Regions from separate parts of the Vogesella amnigena genome, predicted to be linked through region 3. Evidence: riboswitches for the same ligand, from Rfam matches in the RefSeq annotation. Region 3 holds a riboswitch; each other region holds the start of a gene.
What was found. A riboswitch is a leader RNA that binds a small molecule or an ion and turns the genes downstream of it on or off. The one in region 3 is predicted to bind glycine.
Positions count from the first base shown of each region.

Region 1: linked by a shared signal. The riboswitch ahead of gcvT (glycine cleavage system aminomethyltransferase GcvT) and the one ahead of glyA (serine hydroxymethyltransferase) in region 3 are both predicted to bind glycine.
Region 2: linked by a shared signal. The riboswitch ahead of glyA (serine hydroxymethyltransferase) and the one ahead of glyA (serine hydroxymethyltransferase) in region 3 are both predicted to bind glycine.

Region 1 covers NZ_JBHRYH010000043.1:34,549-39,487, forward strand. The annotation lists gene gcvT (glycine cleavage system aminomethyltransferase GcvT) at 1-1,043, opposite strand, end outside; glycine riboswitch at 1,078-1,172, opposite strand; glycine riboswitch at 1,182-1,272, opposite strand; gene gluQRS (tRNA glutamyl-Q(34) synthetase GluQRS) at 1,392-2,288, opposite strand; gene fdxA (ferredoxin FdxA) at 2,352-2,675, shown strand; gene cheD (chemoreceptor glutamine deamidase CheD) at 2,856-3,455, opposite strand; gene ACFOKJ_RS13855 (protein-glutamate methylesterase/protein-glutamine glutaminase) at 3,455-4,528, opposite strand; gene ACFOKJ_RS13860 (CheR family methyltransferase) at 4,535-4,939, opposite strand, start outside.
Region 2 covers NZ_JBHRYH010000042.1:45,830-50,768, forward strand. The annotation lists gene ACFOKJ_RS13640 (L-serine ammonia-lyase) at 1-809, opposite strand, end outside; gene glyA (serine hydroxymethyltransferase) at 812-2,080, opposite strand; glycine riboswitch at 2,258-2,356, opposite strand; gene ACFOKJ_RS13650 (EAL domain-containing protein) at 2,609-4,939, opposite strand, start outside.
Region 3 covers NZ_JBHRYH010000015.1:6,333-11,271, forward strand. The annotation lists gene ACFOKJ_RS06930 (branched-chain amino acid ABC transporter substrate-binding protein) at 1-213, shown strand, start outside; gene ACFOKJ_RS06935 (L-serine ammonia-lyase) at 759-2,159, opposite strand; gene glyA (serine hydroxymethyltransferase) at 2,281-3,534, opposite strand; glycine riboswitch at 3,676-3,771, opposite strand; glycine riboswitch at 3,773-3,872, opposite strand; gene ACFOKJ_RS06945 (methyl-accepting chemotaxis protein) at 4,299-4,939, shown strand, end outside.

The DNA.
Region 1 (4,939 bases), on a different contig from region 3:
ACGCGCACTTCGGTCAGGGTGCCACGCAGGTCCACCAGAGCGGTGGCGCCGGTAGCAGCCGGAACACGGGCGATGGCGATGGAATGCTTCAGGGTCGGCGAGAAGGTGCCGCTGGTGATGATGCCTTCACCCGCGCCCTCTACCACCACTTTCAGGCCTTCGCGCAGCACGCCGCGGCCTTCCAGCACCAGGCCAACCTGTTTCATGGCCACGCCGGCGGCTTTCTGGGCTTCCAGTGCCTTGCGGCCGATGAAGTCACGCTCTTCCGGGTTCCAGGCAATGGTCCAGCCCATGCCGGCTTCCAGCGGCGACACAGTTTCGTCCATGTCGTGGCCGTACAGGTTCATGCCGGCTTCCAGACGCAGGGTGTCGCGCGCGCCCAGGCCGATCGGCGCTACGCCGGCTGCCTGCAGCTGATTGAAGAAATTGATGGCCTCGGCAGCCGGAATCATGATTTCCAGGCCGTCTTCACCGGTGTAACCGGTGCGGGCCACGAACCACTCGCCGAACGGCAGGCCCTGGAATACTTTCAGACCCTGGATGGCTTCAGCCCAGTCCGGCTTCACGGCACAGACCTTGGCAATGGCTTGCGGGCCTTGTACCGCCAGCATGGCCAGGTCGCGGCGCACTTGCAGTTTCACGTCGAAACCGGCGGATTGCTTTTCCATCCATGCCAGGTCTTTTTCGGTAGTGCCGGCGTTGATCACCATGCGGTAGCCATTGGCTGCCAGGTACACGATCAGGTCGTCCACCACGCCGCCCTGCTCGTTGAGCATGCCGGAGTACAGGGCCTTGCCTTCGAAGCCCAGCTTGGACACGTCGTTGGCGATCAGCTTTTGCAGCCAGGCCTTGGCGTCGCTACCGCTGATGTCGACCACGGTCATGTGGGACACGTCGAACATGCCGGCGTCGTTACGCACAACTTCATGTTCTTTCAGCTGCGAGCCGTAATGGATGGGCATTTCCCAGCCGGCAAAGTCAACCATCTTTGCACCGGCAGCAATATGCGCGTCAAACAGTGGGGTACGTTTCGGGGCCGTCATTGGGCAAGTCCTCGGAGTGAGTTTTTCCGCTAGCTCACACCCCTCTGTCCATGCACCTGAGATTTTCCGGCATTGCGCCGTTAGCCCCTTCGGTGGGCGCGTTATGCGCCGCTCTCCAGATTCAGCAGGCCTTGCGGCCCGATTCTTGCAGTCCTTTTGCCTGAGCGATTGCGGGTGCACTTGCGCCTTCGGCGGCAGCCCTGCGGCTGCACTCTCCTGCGGAATGCGGCGATTATCGTCGCCCAAAGCCCGCTTGGCAAGTCGGGTTTTGCCCAGTTTTCAGACACTTGCGACAAGTCGCTTGCCGCAGCACGTGATAAATCGCTTTAGCGCCAAGCGTTTAGGCAGTTATTCGATCACTACCGGGCCTACCGGCACTGTGGACAATGACCAACTGCCGCGCGCCCACTGCCACAGTTCCGCCAGGCTCTGCACCTCCGGCGGTGCGACATGGCCCAGCCGCCGCAGTGCCAGCCGCAGCTCCTGTGCGGCCAACGCTGGGGAAATGGCAGGCGCCAGCGTCTGCTTGGAAAGCTTCTCGCCGGCGGCATTCACCATCAGCGGCAGGTGGCAATGGCTGACCATCGCGCTGCCCAGACACTGCCGCAGCCACAGCTGGCGCGGGGTGGACACCAGCAGGTCGGCGCCACGCACGATATCGCTGATGCCCTGCTCGATATCATCCACCACCACCGCCAGCTGGTAGGCCCAGAAGCCATCGGCACGCAGCAGCACGAAATCGCCGATGTCGCGTTGCAGCTGTTGCGCGTAATAGCCCTGCAGCCGGTCGTCGAAGCCCAGTTCGGCATCCGGCACCCGCAGCCGCCAGGCACGCGGGCTGCGCCCTGCAGCCACGCCGTGACGGCAGGTACCGGGGTAGACCATGCCATCCACGCCACGCCGCCCCTGTTCGCTGATTTCCTTGCGGGTGCAGGCACAGCCGTAGGCGTCGCCCTGGCGGACAAGCTGATCCAGCGCCGCGCGGTACAGGTGATGACGCTGGCTCTGGTACACCACCTCGCCGTCCCATTCAAAGCCGAAGGCTTCCAGCGTGCGCAGGATGTTGGCCGCAGCCCCCGGCATTTCACGTGGCGGGTCCAGGTCTTCCATGCGCAGCAGCCATTGCCCGCCCCGGCTGCGAGCTTCCAGGTAGCTGCCGACTGCCGTGGTCAGCGAGCCGGCGTGCAACAGACCGGTGGGGCTGGGCGCGAAGCGGCCACGATAGGTGGAATCAGAAGCAGACATATGCGGGCTGGCAAACAATAATCAGCAGAGGCGGCCACCACGGGCTGCGCTGGAGGGCGAAAAATGACGCACGTTGTAACCGAAGCCTGCATCAAATGCAAATACACCGACTGTGTGGAAGTGTGCCCGGTGGACTGCTTCCACGAAGGCCCCAACTTTCTGGTGATCGACCCGGACGAGTGCATCGATTGCACGCTGTGCGTGCCGGAGTGCCCGATCAACGCCATCACCACCGAGGAGGAGCTGCCGCCGGCCCAGCACGCCATGCTGGCACTGAATGCCGAGCTGTCCAGGGTATGGCCGGTAATCGTGGAGCAGAAGGAGCCGCTGCCGGACCATGAACACTGGGCCACGGTGACAGACAAGCTGCCGCTGCTGGAGCGCTAGCAGTAGCAGGTTGGCCGCAGATGCGGCCAACCCTGGCGACTGACAAACTACCCGCTTATGCGTAACCGGCCCCGGCAAAGCCGGGCCGCTCTAGCCAAGTGCTTGAGTCGGCAGCCTTCCTGTTGATAAAACAACACTCTTTTGCAGTGCAAAGGAACGTTGTCAACACTCTCGACTGGCTCAGATGAACAGGTCCACGTCGCCGCCGGCCTTGCTCTCGCTGTCGCGGTCGATGCGGCGGCGGTAGCTTTCCTCTTCCTGCACCAGAGTGTGCTGCGGGCGGATCTTCTTGATCAGCACCTTGCCGCTGTCAGTGAAGAAATACACCTTGCGCGCGATATCCGCCCCCAGGTCTTCCGCCACGATGGGGATGTTTTCCTGGGCCAGGAAGGCGCGTACGAAACCGGCATTGCGCTGGCCGATATTAGCCTTGGTCATGCCATCCAGCACATTGCCGCCACCGAATACCTTGGCTTCCAGGCTGCGGCGGCTGGCACCGAGCTTGAGCATGTCGTTGATCAGCAGCTCCATGGCATGGGTGCCGAAGCGAGCCGGCATCAGGCGGTCGCTGCTGCTGCTGCCCTGATCCGGCAGCATGAAGTGATTCATGCCGGCAATACCGGTAGCCCGGTCGCGCAGGCAGGCGGAAACGCAGGAGCCCAGCACGGTCACCAGCAGCAGGCCGTCGTCGGTGGCCTGGTACTCGCCCGGCAACAGCTTGGCGGCATTGCGGTTGAAATGTTTGTCGAGATAGCGGTGCGCCGCGTGGCCGGTAAGCATCAGACCTCCCGCTTCTGTTGGCCGCACAGATAGGCCAGTACACGCTCGGCCATGTGCGGCAGCGGCACCACTTCGTGTACCGCGCCGATTTCATACGCGGCGCGCGGCATGCCGTACACCACGCAGGTCGCCTGGTTCTGCCCCAGGTTGTAGCTACCGGCCTCGCGCATGCGCAACATGCCGGCGGCACCATCCTTGCCCATGCCGGTAAGAATCACCCCTACCGCCCGTTTGCCCAGCAGGCTGGCTGCGGAATCGAACAGCACATCCACCGCCGGGCGGTGGCGATTCACCGGTTCGCCCTGATCCAGGTGGGTACACAGCTGCCCGCCGCTCCTGACGATGCTGAGGTGGGAATGCCCCGGCGCGATATAGATATGGCCACTGCTCAACGGCTGGCCATCGGTGGCTTCACTCACCGTCATGGCACAGCACTGGTCCAGCCGGTTGGCAAACGACAGCGTGAAATTTTCCGGCATATGCTGCACCACCAGCACCGGCGGCGTATTCACCGGCAAGCCGCTGAGAAATTCGCGCAGCGCCTCGGTACCACCAGTGGAGGCCCCCACCACGATTACCGCATCCTTGCGCAGGATGGGCGCATTGGCCAGCGCTGGCACCGGCTGCACCTGTGGCTGGATGAAACGGGTAGGCAACTGCACCCGCGCGGCGGCGGCGGTGCGTATCTTGTCGCAAATCAGCTCTGCATACTCCTGCATGCCGCGGCTGATATCCACCTGCGGCTTTTCAATACAATCCACCGCGCCCAGTTCCAGCGCCCGCAGGGCAATATCGGAACCGGCAGCGGTGAGCGAGGAAATCATCAGCACCGGGGTTGGCCGCAGGCTCATCAGCCGGCGCAAGAACTCCAGGCCATCCATGCGCGGCATTTCCACATCCAGTGTCACCACGTCCGGATTGGTCTCGCGGATACGCTCGCGCGCCGCCAGCGGATCCGGCGCCAGTGCCACGACTTCCATGTCCGGCGCGGCATTGATGATCTTGCTCAGCAACTCTCGAATCAGTGCCGAGTCGTCCACCACCACCACGCGAATCTTGCGCGCTTGTCCCATGCCGTCTTATCCCCGCGCCAGGCGGTAAGCAGTCTTGCCGCAGGGCTCAAAGGTAGTGCTGATGTGCTGGATATTCTCGGAATGCCCCAGCAGCAGCAAGCCATGCGGTTTCAGATGCCGGGCAAAGTGTTCGAGAATGCCGGCCTGTGTAGGTTTATCGAAATAGATCAGCACGTTGCGACAGAAAATCACATCGAACTGCTCCAGCTGCGGCCACTGGCTGTCCACCAGGTTGATGCGGCGAAAGTCGATCTGCCGGCTCCACGCCGCCTTCACCTTCACCTTGCCGGCATTGCTGCCGACCCCGCGCACGAAGAATTGGCGCAGTAGGGCGGGATCAAGCTTTTCCACCCGGTCGGCCGCATAGACGCCAGCGGCAGCCTTGCCCAGCACGTTCGTATCGATATCCGA
Region 2 (4,939 bases), on a different contig from region 3:
TTTACCCAGTCCATTACCGTCAGCGGGTCGCGCAGGCTGGCTTCCGGGGCATTGGTGAGCTTGCGGTACAGGTCGGCAGCACGGCGTTTCACCTTCATGCCGCCAGGAAGAATGCCTTCCTGTGCGCAGCCGCGCTGTACGCAGTTCTGCATTACCTGCCAGATACGCAGCAGACCGGCACGCACTTCTTCCTCGCTACGCCAGGCCAGCTCGTTTTCCAGCATGATCTGGCTGATGCTCTTGCCTTCACGCTGACACAGCGCCAGCAGTTCGGCGCCGCTGCTGAACGGGTGGCGTAGCTCCTCGCTGCCCGGTGGGGTGAAGCCGGCATCGATTGCCGCCTCATCCACCACGAAGCCACCTCCCACCGAGTAGTAGGCGCGCTTGTCCAGCACTTCACCTTGATCGTTACGCGCCTCAAAGGTCATGCCGTTCGGGTGAAAGGGCAGTGTCTTGCGCTTGTGCAGCACCAGATGTTCACCCTCGGCAAAGGCGATTTCGTGGCTGCCAAGCAGCCGCAGCCGCTTGCTGTCACGAATCGCCGCCACCATGCCCGGCACCGCATCGGTATCCACTTCGTCCGGCAGCTCGCCCTGTAGCCCAAGCAGCACGGCAATGTCGGAGCCGTGGCCCTTGCCGGTGGCGCCCAGCGAGCCGAACAGCTCGCAGCGCACGCTGGCCACTGCCGGCAGCAGACCGTCTTTTTCCAGACGGGCGACAAACTGCCGCGCGGCACGCATCGGGCCGACGGTATGCGAGCTGGACGGGCCGATGCCGATCTTGAACAGATCAAACACGCTGAGGGCCATGATCAGCTCCCGCTGGTTTCACGGTATACCGGGAAGGCGGCACACAGCTCTGCAGCCTGGCGTTTTACACGCGCGCTCACTTCCGGGTTCTCGATGTCGTCGAGAATGTCACACACCCAGTGCGCCACCTGGCGCGCTTCGGTTTCCTTGAAGCCACGGCTGGTGATCGCCGGGGTGCCGATACGGATGCCGCTGGTCACGAACGGGCTTTGCGGATCGTTCGGCACCGCGTTCTTGTTCACGGTGATGTGGGCGGCGCCCAGCGCGGCGTCGGCCGCCTTGCCGGTAAGGCCCTTGTCGATCAGGCTCAGCAGGAACAGGTGGTCGTCGGTTTTGCCGGAGACGATGCTGTAGCCACGGTCCTGGAACACCTGCACCATGGCGCGGGCGTTGGCCAGCACCTGCTTCTGGTAATCAACGAATTCCGGCTGCAGCGCCTCCTGGAATGCCACCGCCTTGGCGGCAATCACGTGCATCAGCGGGCCGCCCTGGATGCCGGGGAATACCACCGAATTCAGCTTCTTCTCCAGCTCCGGGTTGGCCGCAGCGAGGATCAGGCCGCCACGCGGGCCGCGCAGGGTCTTGTGGGTGGTGGTGGTCACCACGTGGGCGTGCGGAATCGGGTTCGGGTACAGGCCGGCGGCTACCAGGCCAGCTACGTGGGCCATGTCCACGAACAGGTAGGCACCGATGCTGTCGGCGATTTCGCGCATGCGCTTCCAGTCCACGATCAGCGAGTAGGCGGAGAAGCCGGCCACGATCATCTTCGGCTGGTACTCATTGGCCATGCGCTGTACTTCGTCGTAATCGATCTCGCCGGTTTCCGGATTCAGGCCGTACTGCACCGCGTGGTAGATCTTGCCGGAGAAGTTGACCTTGGCGCCGTGGGTGAGGTGGCCGCCGTGGGCCAGGCTCATGCCGAGCACGGTGTCGTGCGGCTCCAGCAGCGCCATGTACACGGCGGCATTGGCCTGGCTGCCGGAGTGCGGCTGCACGTTGGCGTAGTCGGCGCCGAACAGCGCTTTGGCACGGTCGATGGCCAGTTGCTCCACCACGTCCACGTGTTCGCAGCCGCCGTAGTAGCGCTTGCCGGGGTAGCCCTCGGCGTACTTGTTGGTGAGCTGGCTGCCCTGGGCCTGCATCACGCGCGGACTGGTGTAGTTTTCGGAGGCAATCAGCTCGATGTGGTCCTGCTGGCGTTGGTCTTCGGCCTGCATGGCGGCCCACAGGGCGTCGTCGAAGCCGGCAATCTGCATATCACGGGTAAACATGGCGCTCTCCAGACAAAGGCTGCGGCCAACCTTGGCCGCAAGCCCGGTAAATGGGGGTGGGTGGTCGCTAGCGACCTTGCTTGCCCCCTCTGTCCGTGTGCCTGAGAGATTGGGTGCGCGTGTACGCACCGTGCTGCCTTCGGCGAGGCGCCATGCGGGCGCCTGCTCTCCAGAGAGCCTGGGCAGACAGTCCTTTTGCCTGAGAGTTTTCGGGGCGATTCCCCTTCGGCGCCGCCGCTGGTTTTGCAACCGGGCGATCTCTCCTGTCTGCCTGATGTGGCTGCGACCCAATCTAGAGAGCGGGTTGTCGGGCGTCAATGCCGCCGGTGGAGCGCCTGGCCATGGCGATGGCAGGGCGCCTGGCGGTGGGGATTGCGCCGGGAGGAAAATAGGTGGATTTGCGTCGCGGTCAAAATGAAAGCGGTCGCTTATGGCAATGCCGTCAGGGGCGGCCTTCGCATGTCGCTGTAAAAATAAATTGCTGATTTATATGGGAATTGATGTGTTTTTGCCACAGTCGGCCTGCGGTCAGCGCGTCTCGGCGTCGCGGTCCTGGTTCAGTGCATCTGTCAGCGGTTGGCAACCATGCGGAAAGTTTGTCTGCAATTCGCAGTCGCAGGTGAAGGGTTGCGGCCGCATGATGGCGTAGCCCTGGGCATAATCGATGCCCAGCAGGCCAACGGCCTGCATCAGCTGCGGCGTTTCGACGAACTCGGCGATGGTGCGCTTGCCCATCACGTGGCCGATGTGGTTGATGGCTGCCACCATGGCGTGATCGATGGGGTCGTCCAGCATGTCCTTGACGAAGCTGCCGTCGATCTTCAGGTAGTCCACCGGCAGGTGTTTCAGGTAGCTGAACGATGACATGCCGGAGCCGAAATCATCCAGCGAGAAACGGCAGCCCAGCTGCTGCAGCTCGGCAATAAAGCGCGTGGCATCGCTGAGATTGGCGATGGCGCTGGTTTCGGTGATCTCGAAACAGATGCTGTGCGGTGCAATGGCATGCTGGCGGAACTGCTCGCGCACGAAATCGAGAAAAGCATCGTCGCCGATGCTGTTGCCGGACAGGTTGATGGCGCAGGTGGCAATGGGGGCCCCCTTACGGCAATGCTGTCTGGCAGCCAGGGTGGCAAATGCCTGCTGCACCACCCAGCGGTCGATCAGCAGCATCAGGCCGTAACGCTCCGCCGCCGGGATGAAGCTGATCGGCGGTACCAGGCGGCCGAATTCATCGTGCAGCCGCAGCAGCAACTCGATATGGACGCCGCTGGACGCCTCTTCGTGCAGCGGCGCGATCTGCTGCATGTATAGACGGAAGCGGTTTTCCTCCAGTGCCAGGTGGATGCGCTGCACCCAGGCCATCTCGCCGTACTTCATCGATAGTTCCGAGTCGTCCGGATGGTAGACCTGCACCCGGTTGCGCCCCTTTTCCTTGGCCATGTAGCAGGCGACATCCGCAGCGCGCAGGGCTTCGGCCAGGGTGCTGAGTGGCCGGCTAAGATGCACCAGCCCGATGCTGATACTGGTATTGAACGGCCGGCCCTGCCAGACAAAGTGCAGATCCTGCACGGTTTGCCGCAACGCCTCGGCAATCTGGCCGGCATGAATGGCAGGGCAGTGCTCCAGCAGGATGCCGAATTCGTCGCCGCCCAGCCGGGCCAGGGTGTCCCCGTCACGCAACTGTTTTTGCAGCAGGGTGCAGATCTGGCGCAGCAGCTCGTCGCCGGCTGCGTGTCCACTGGTGTCATTCACCAGCTTGAACTGGTCCAGGTCGAGAAACATCAGCGCATGTTCTACCGGCTTGCTGCTGCTGGCCTGCCGCTCGATGGCGAGCTCCAGGCGCTGCTCGAATTCGCGGCGGTTTACCAGGCCGGTGAGCGCATCGTGACTGGCCTGCCAGGACAGGTTGGCAACGTACTGGCGCTCGCGGGTCATGTCGTGCAGCACCAGTACCGCACCACTGACACGGCCATGGCTGAAGATCGGCGCGGCAACCAGGGAAATGGCAATGGCACTGCCGTCCAGGCGCACCATCAGCTGGGCATGCTGGCTGCTGCCGCTGGTTTTTCCGCTCAGTATCTCTTCCAGCAGCTGGCCGTCTTGTTGCTGGTTCTGCTCGTCCAGCATGCGGATTATGGAGTTCAGCGGCAGTCCGCGTGCCTGTTCGTCCAGCCAGGTGGTGAGCTGCTCGGCTGCCGGGTTCATGTAGGAGATGAAGCCGGCTTCATCAATGGTGATGACGGCATCGCCAATCGAGGCCAGGGTAACCTGAGCGCGTTCCTTTTCTTCGTTCAGGGCTTGTTCGAATGCGGTGCGCTGTCGCAATAGCTTGCTGGTACGCCGGGTTGCCAGCATGACCAGCAGTGCACTGGCCAGTACGTTGACGGTGAGCAGCAGCTGCTGGATGAAGCGGGAGGCGGCCCCCAGCGAATCGGAGAAGGCCTTTTCCAGCGGGGTGAGCTGTTCGTTGATGTGGCGGATCTGCGCCGCCCAGCTGCGTATTTCCTCAGGGCTGGGGCGGTGGTGGCTGAAGGTGGCATGCATGCTGGCCGCAAGCTCGGTGAGCTGCAGCAGGTGATGGTCGCCGGCGGTCCAGTGCTGGATGGCGGTTTTCAGGTAGCTGACGTGGCGGAAATTGCGGTACAGCCAGATCATGCCGGGGACGTCGTCCGGGTGGTTGCCGCCCTGTATGAAACTGCTGCCGGCGCGCGCGAGATCAGGCTCGGCGGCATCCAGCGCCTGTCGGCCGTCACGGTCCGCCAGCGGAATGGCGATGGCTTGCTGGTAACGCTGAAACAGCAGCGGGTCGCCGCTGTCGGCATAAAGCTTCAGATAGTGAATGGCATCTTTCTGCCCCTT
Region 3 (4,939 bases):
GCCAACTCCGCCGAGCCGGCCAAGTACCTGCCGGTACTGGCCAAGATCCAGTACAAGGATGGCGTGACCTCTTCCAACTGGACCTACGACGAGAAGGGCGACCTGAAAGACGGTGGCATTACCGTGTACAAGGTACAGAACGGTCAGTGGACCGTGATGGAAACCGTTGGTGGTGGCGCCGCTCCGGCAGCTGCTGCTTCCGCGGCCCAGTAAGCCTCTCGACGCAAGTCAGCAAAGCCCGGCAGCAATGCCGGGCTTTTTGTTTGTGTGCAACGGATACCGCGTAACACCGCAGATACCGTTTGGGCGGTCATGCCGCAACAAAATTTGCGGCCAACGTTGTGAAGCGCCCAAACTGCCCCACGGGGAGCGCCGGCCAAAATGGTGTTCGCCAGGTTTTAAGACGGCAGCTGAGCCGTTTGACGTTAGCAAACGGCGAATTGCCGGCGCCTGGCGAATGCCTTTTTGGCCGGGGTTTCGCGGACCATAAGGGGCGAGCGGGGTCGCGAGGGGGCGGCGGCACGCCCCCTGGCCCGTCCGCCGGGCGGAACCGGCGACTTCAAACATCATCCGCGCAGCGGATACAAAACCTGACGCGGTAAACGTTGGGCTTCGCTGCGCAGGGCCGCAACCTACGTGGTGAATAGATGCCGTCTTGGAGGTCAAGCCGCTAAGTCGGTATTTACGGTTGCCCATGAAAAACGCCCGCATTTGCGGGCGTTGTCTTGTCTGCGGCCAGGGTTGGCCGCAGATGGGCATCAGCACTCCACGATGTTCACCGGCACCTCGATCACATTGATCGCCAGGCCGCCACGCGCGGTTTCCTTGTACTTGTTGCTCATGTCACGGCCAGTGTCGCGCATGGTCTTGATCACCCGGTCCAGCGACACAAAGTGCTGACCGTCGCCACGCAGTGCCATACGCGCGGCGTTGATGGCCTTGATCGCCGCCATGGCATTGCGCTCGATGCACGGCACCTGCACCAGGCCGCCCACCGGGTCGCAGGTCAGGCCCAGGTTGTGCTCCATGCCGATCTCGGCGGCGTTTTCCGCCTGTTCCGGCGTGCCGCCCAGCACTTCCGCCAGTGCGCCGGCGGCCATGGAACAGGCAGAGCCAACTTCGCCCTGGCAGCCGACTTCTGCACCGGAGATGGAGGCATTGAGTTTGAACAGGATGCCGATGGCGCCGGCGGTGAGCAGGAAGCGCACCACACCATCGTCGTTGGCGCCCGGTACAAAGCGCGCGTAGTAATGCAGCACTGCGGGGATGATGCCGGCGGCACCGTTGGTGGGGGCGGTTACCACGCGGCCACCGCCGGCGTTTTCCTCGTTCACCGCCAGTGCGTACAGGTTTACCCAGTCCATCACCGTCAGCGGGTCGCGCAGTGCGGCTTCCGGCGCATTGGTGAGCTTGCGGTACAGGTCGGCGGCGCGGCGTTTTACCTTCATGCCGCCGGGCAGGATGCCTTCGTGGCTGCAGCCGCGCTGCACGCAGCCCTGCATCACTTGCCAGATCTGCAGCAGACCGGCGCGCACCTCTCCCTCGCTGCGCCAGGCCAGCTCGTTCTCCAGCATGATCTGGCTGATGCTCTTGCCGTGGCGCTGACACAGCGCCAGCAGCTCGGCACCGGTCTTGAACGGGTGCTTCAGTTCGGTCACGCCCGGCGGCACAAAGCCGGCATCGATCGCTGCCTCGTCCACCACGAAGCCGCCGCCTACCGAGTAGTAGGCACGCTTGGACAGGCTGTTGCCGGCAGCGTCGAAGGCTTCGAAGATCATGCCGTTGGGGTGGTAGGGCAGGGCCTTGCGCTTGTACAGCAGCAGGTCTTCCGCTTCGTTGAAGGCGATGAGCTGCTGGCCGAGCAGGTTGATGGCCTTGTCGGTACGGATGGTGGCCAGTATCTGCGGCACGGCGTCGGTATCGACCAAGTCGGGTTGTTCGCCAGCCAGACCCAGCAGCACCGCGGTATCGGTGCCGTGCCCCTTGCCGGTGGCGCCCAGCGAACCGAACATTTCCGATTTCACGCGCGTGGTGGCGGCCAGCAAGCCGTCTTTTTCCAGGCGGGCAACAAACTGCCGCGCGGCGCGCATCGGGCCGACGGTGTGGGAGCTGGAGGGGCCGATGCCGATCTTGAACAGGTCGAAAACACTGATAGCCATGCTGCTTCTCTTGTCTGGTTGCGGCGCCGCCGTGGGTTGGCGGCGCCCGGTTTACAGGCGGTAAGCCCGTGTTATTGGACAATACGTTGCGGCCAGGGTTGGCCGCAACGTTCACTACTATTTAACGATAGACCGGATAGGCGGCGCACAGCTCCGCTACCTGGCGTTTTACACGCGCGCTCACTTCCGGATTCTCGATGTCGTCGAGGATGTCGCACACCCAGTGCGCCACCTGGCGCGCCTCGGTTTCCTTGAAGCCACGGCTGGTGATGGCCGGGGTGCCGATGCGGATGCCGCTGGTCACGAACGGGCTTTGCGGGTCGTTCGGCACCGCGTTCTTGTTCACGGTGATGTGAGCGGCGCCCAGCGCGGCGTCGGCAGCCTTGCCGGTAAGGCCCTTGTCGATCAGGCTCAGCAGGAACAGGTGGTCGTCGGTTTTGCCGGACACAATGCTGTAACCGCGCTCCTGGAACACCGCCACCATGGCGCGGGCGTTGGCCAGTACCTGCTTCTGGTAGTCGACGAATTCCGGCTGCAGCGCCTCCTGGAACGCTACGGCCTTGGCGGCGATCACGTGCATCAGCGGGCCGCCCTGAATGCCGGGGAATACCACCGAATTCAGCTTCTTCTCCAGCTCCAGGTTGGCCGCAGCCAGGATCAGGCCGCCACGCGGGCCGCGCAGGGTCTTGTGGGTGGTGGTGGTCACCACGTGGGCGTGCGGAATCGGGTTAGGGTACAGCCCGGCAGCCACCAGACCGGCCACGTGCGCCATGTCCACGAACAGGTAGGCGCCGATGCTGTCGGCGATCTCGCGCATGCGCTTCCAGTCCACGATCAGCGAGTAGGCGGAGAAGCCGGCCACGATCATCTTCGGCTGATATTCATTGGCCATGCGCTGCACTTCGTCGTAATCGATCTCGCCGGTTTCCGGATTCAGACCGTACTGCACTGCGTGATAGATCTTGCCGGAGAAGTTGACTTTGGCGCCGTGGGTGAGGTGACCGCCGTGGGCCAGGCTCATGCCAAGCACGGTGTCGTGCGGCTCCAGCAGCGCCATGTACACGGCGGCATTGGCCTGGCTGCCGGAGTGCGGCTGCACGTTGGCGTAGTCGGCGCCGAACAGCTGTTTGGCACGGTCGATGGCCAGCTGCTCCACCACGTCCACGTGCTCGCAGCCGCCGTAGTAGCGCTTGCCGGGGTAGCCCTCGGCGTATTTATTGGTGAGCTGGCTGCCCTGCGCCTGCATCACGCGCGGGCTGGTGTAGTTTTCGGAGGCAATCAGCTCGATGTGGTCCTGCTGGCGTTGGTCTTCGGCCTGCATGGCGGCCCACAGGGCGTCGTCGAAGCCGGCAATCTGCATGTCCTGGGTAAACATTGGGTATCTCCTTGGTCACCGGCGCTGGCGGCAAAAGGTTGGCCGCACCGCGCCTTGCAAAACGGGCGGTGACGGGCAGACGGTCTGCTGGGTGTGGCAGACAGATGGATGGGCGTCCGCCCGGTATCACCGGACGATGCCCCCTCTGTCCCTTTGCCTGAGAGATTGCGGCGCAGTGTGTACTGGCCATGCTGCCTTCGGCGAGGCCGCGCGGCTGCGGGCCTACTCTCCAGAGTGCCTGACCAGAGCAGTTCTTTTGCCTGAGAGTTTCTGGGGCGATTCCCCTTCGGCGCTGCCGCCAGGCGCAAGGCCCGGGCAGTCTCTCCTGCACTGGTGGCGGCCAACCTGTGAAATTGGCCGCGTGGCTTGGCGCAATCTAGAGAAGCCGGCGCGGGCTGTCAACGCATGTCGGACAGTATTCGATGTGCAGTTGCAGCAATTGCTGATCGGCTTGCCGCGGAATGCTTGCTGCCGAATCCACGGCCGTGCTCCTTGAGTGGTGCACAGCGAGCGGGCTAGCAAGGCTGGCATCTTGCCGGGAACGGCCATCGGGAACTTTCTTCAGCTTCTAGTGGAAATTTTTCCGGCTTAAACCTAACATATCGAAAATGTAAAATTGTTTTAAATCAAATGTCGTTAGCTTGTGCACGGTGGCGCAAGCAAAAGTACACGAAATTGATTTCTGACTATAAAAGGAACGAGGCCAGCCCTCGTTTGTAGCAAAACCCAACTCCATAATTCAATAAACAGGGGAAGAACCAATCATGTCTTTGCGCGCAAAACTGATGGCGTTTGTGCTGCTGGTCATCGCAGCCCTGGCCGTCGTCTTCTGTAGCGTGGCCTACTGGAAGATGAGCTCCACGCTGGAGAGCCAGATCGAAGGCCAGATCAAGATGGCGGCCGACAACAAGGTGAGCTTTGTCTCCGAGTGGGTGCAGGTGCGCCAGACCATCGTGGCATCGGTACTGCCGCGCTTTGGTACCGGTGAACTCAAGCCCATTCTCGACCAGGCACAGCAGGCCGGTAAGTTCGATGACATGTATGTTGGCCAGCCGGACAAGACCATGACCCAGTTCACCGGCGGTTCGCCGGTGCCGCCGGGCTACGACCCGACTGGCCGTCCGTGGTTCCTGGCGGCCAAGGATGCCAACGGCCCAATCGCTTCGCCGCCGTATATCGATGCCGCTACCAAGCGCCCGATCATCACTTTTGCCCAGGCGCGCAAGGATGGCGGTCAGCTGGTGGCCGTGGCCGGTGGTGACGTGACCCTGGCACGGGTGGTGGAGGAAGTGACTGCCGCCAAGCTGCCGGGCGATGGCTACGCCTTCCTGATTACTGCCGCTGGCGACGTGATTGCCCATCCGCAGAAGGATTCCGGTCTGAAGAAGATCAGCGACGTGATTCC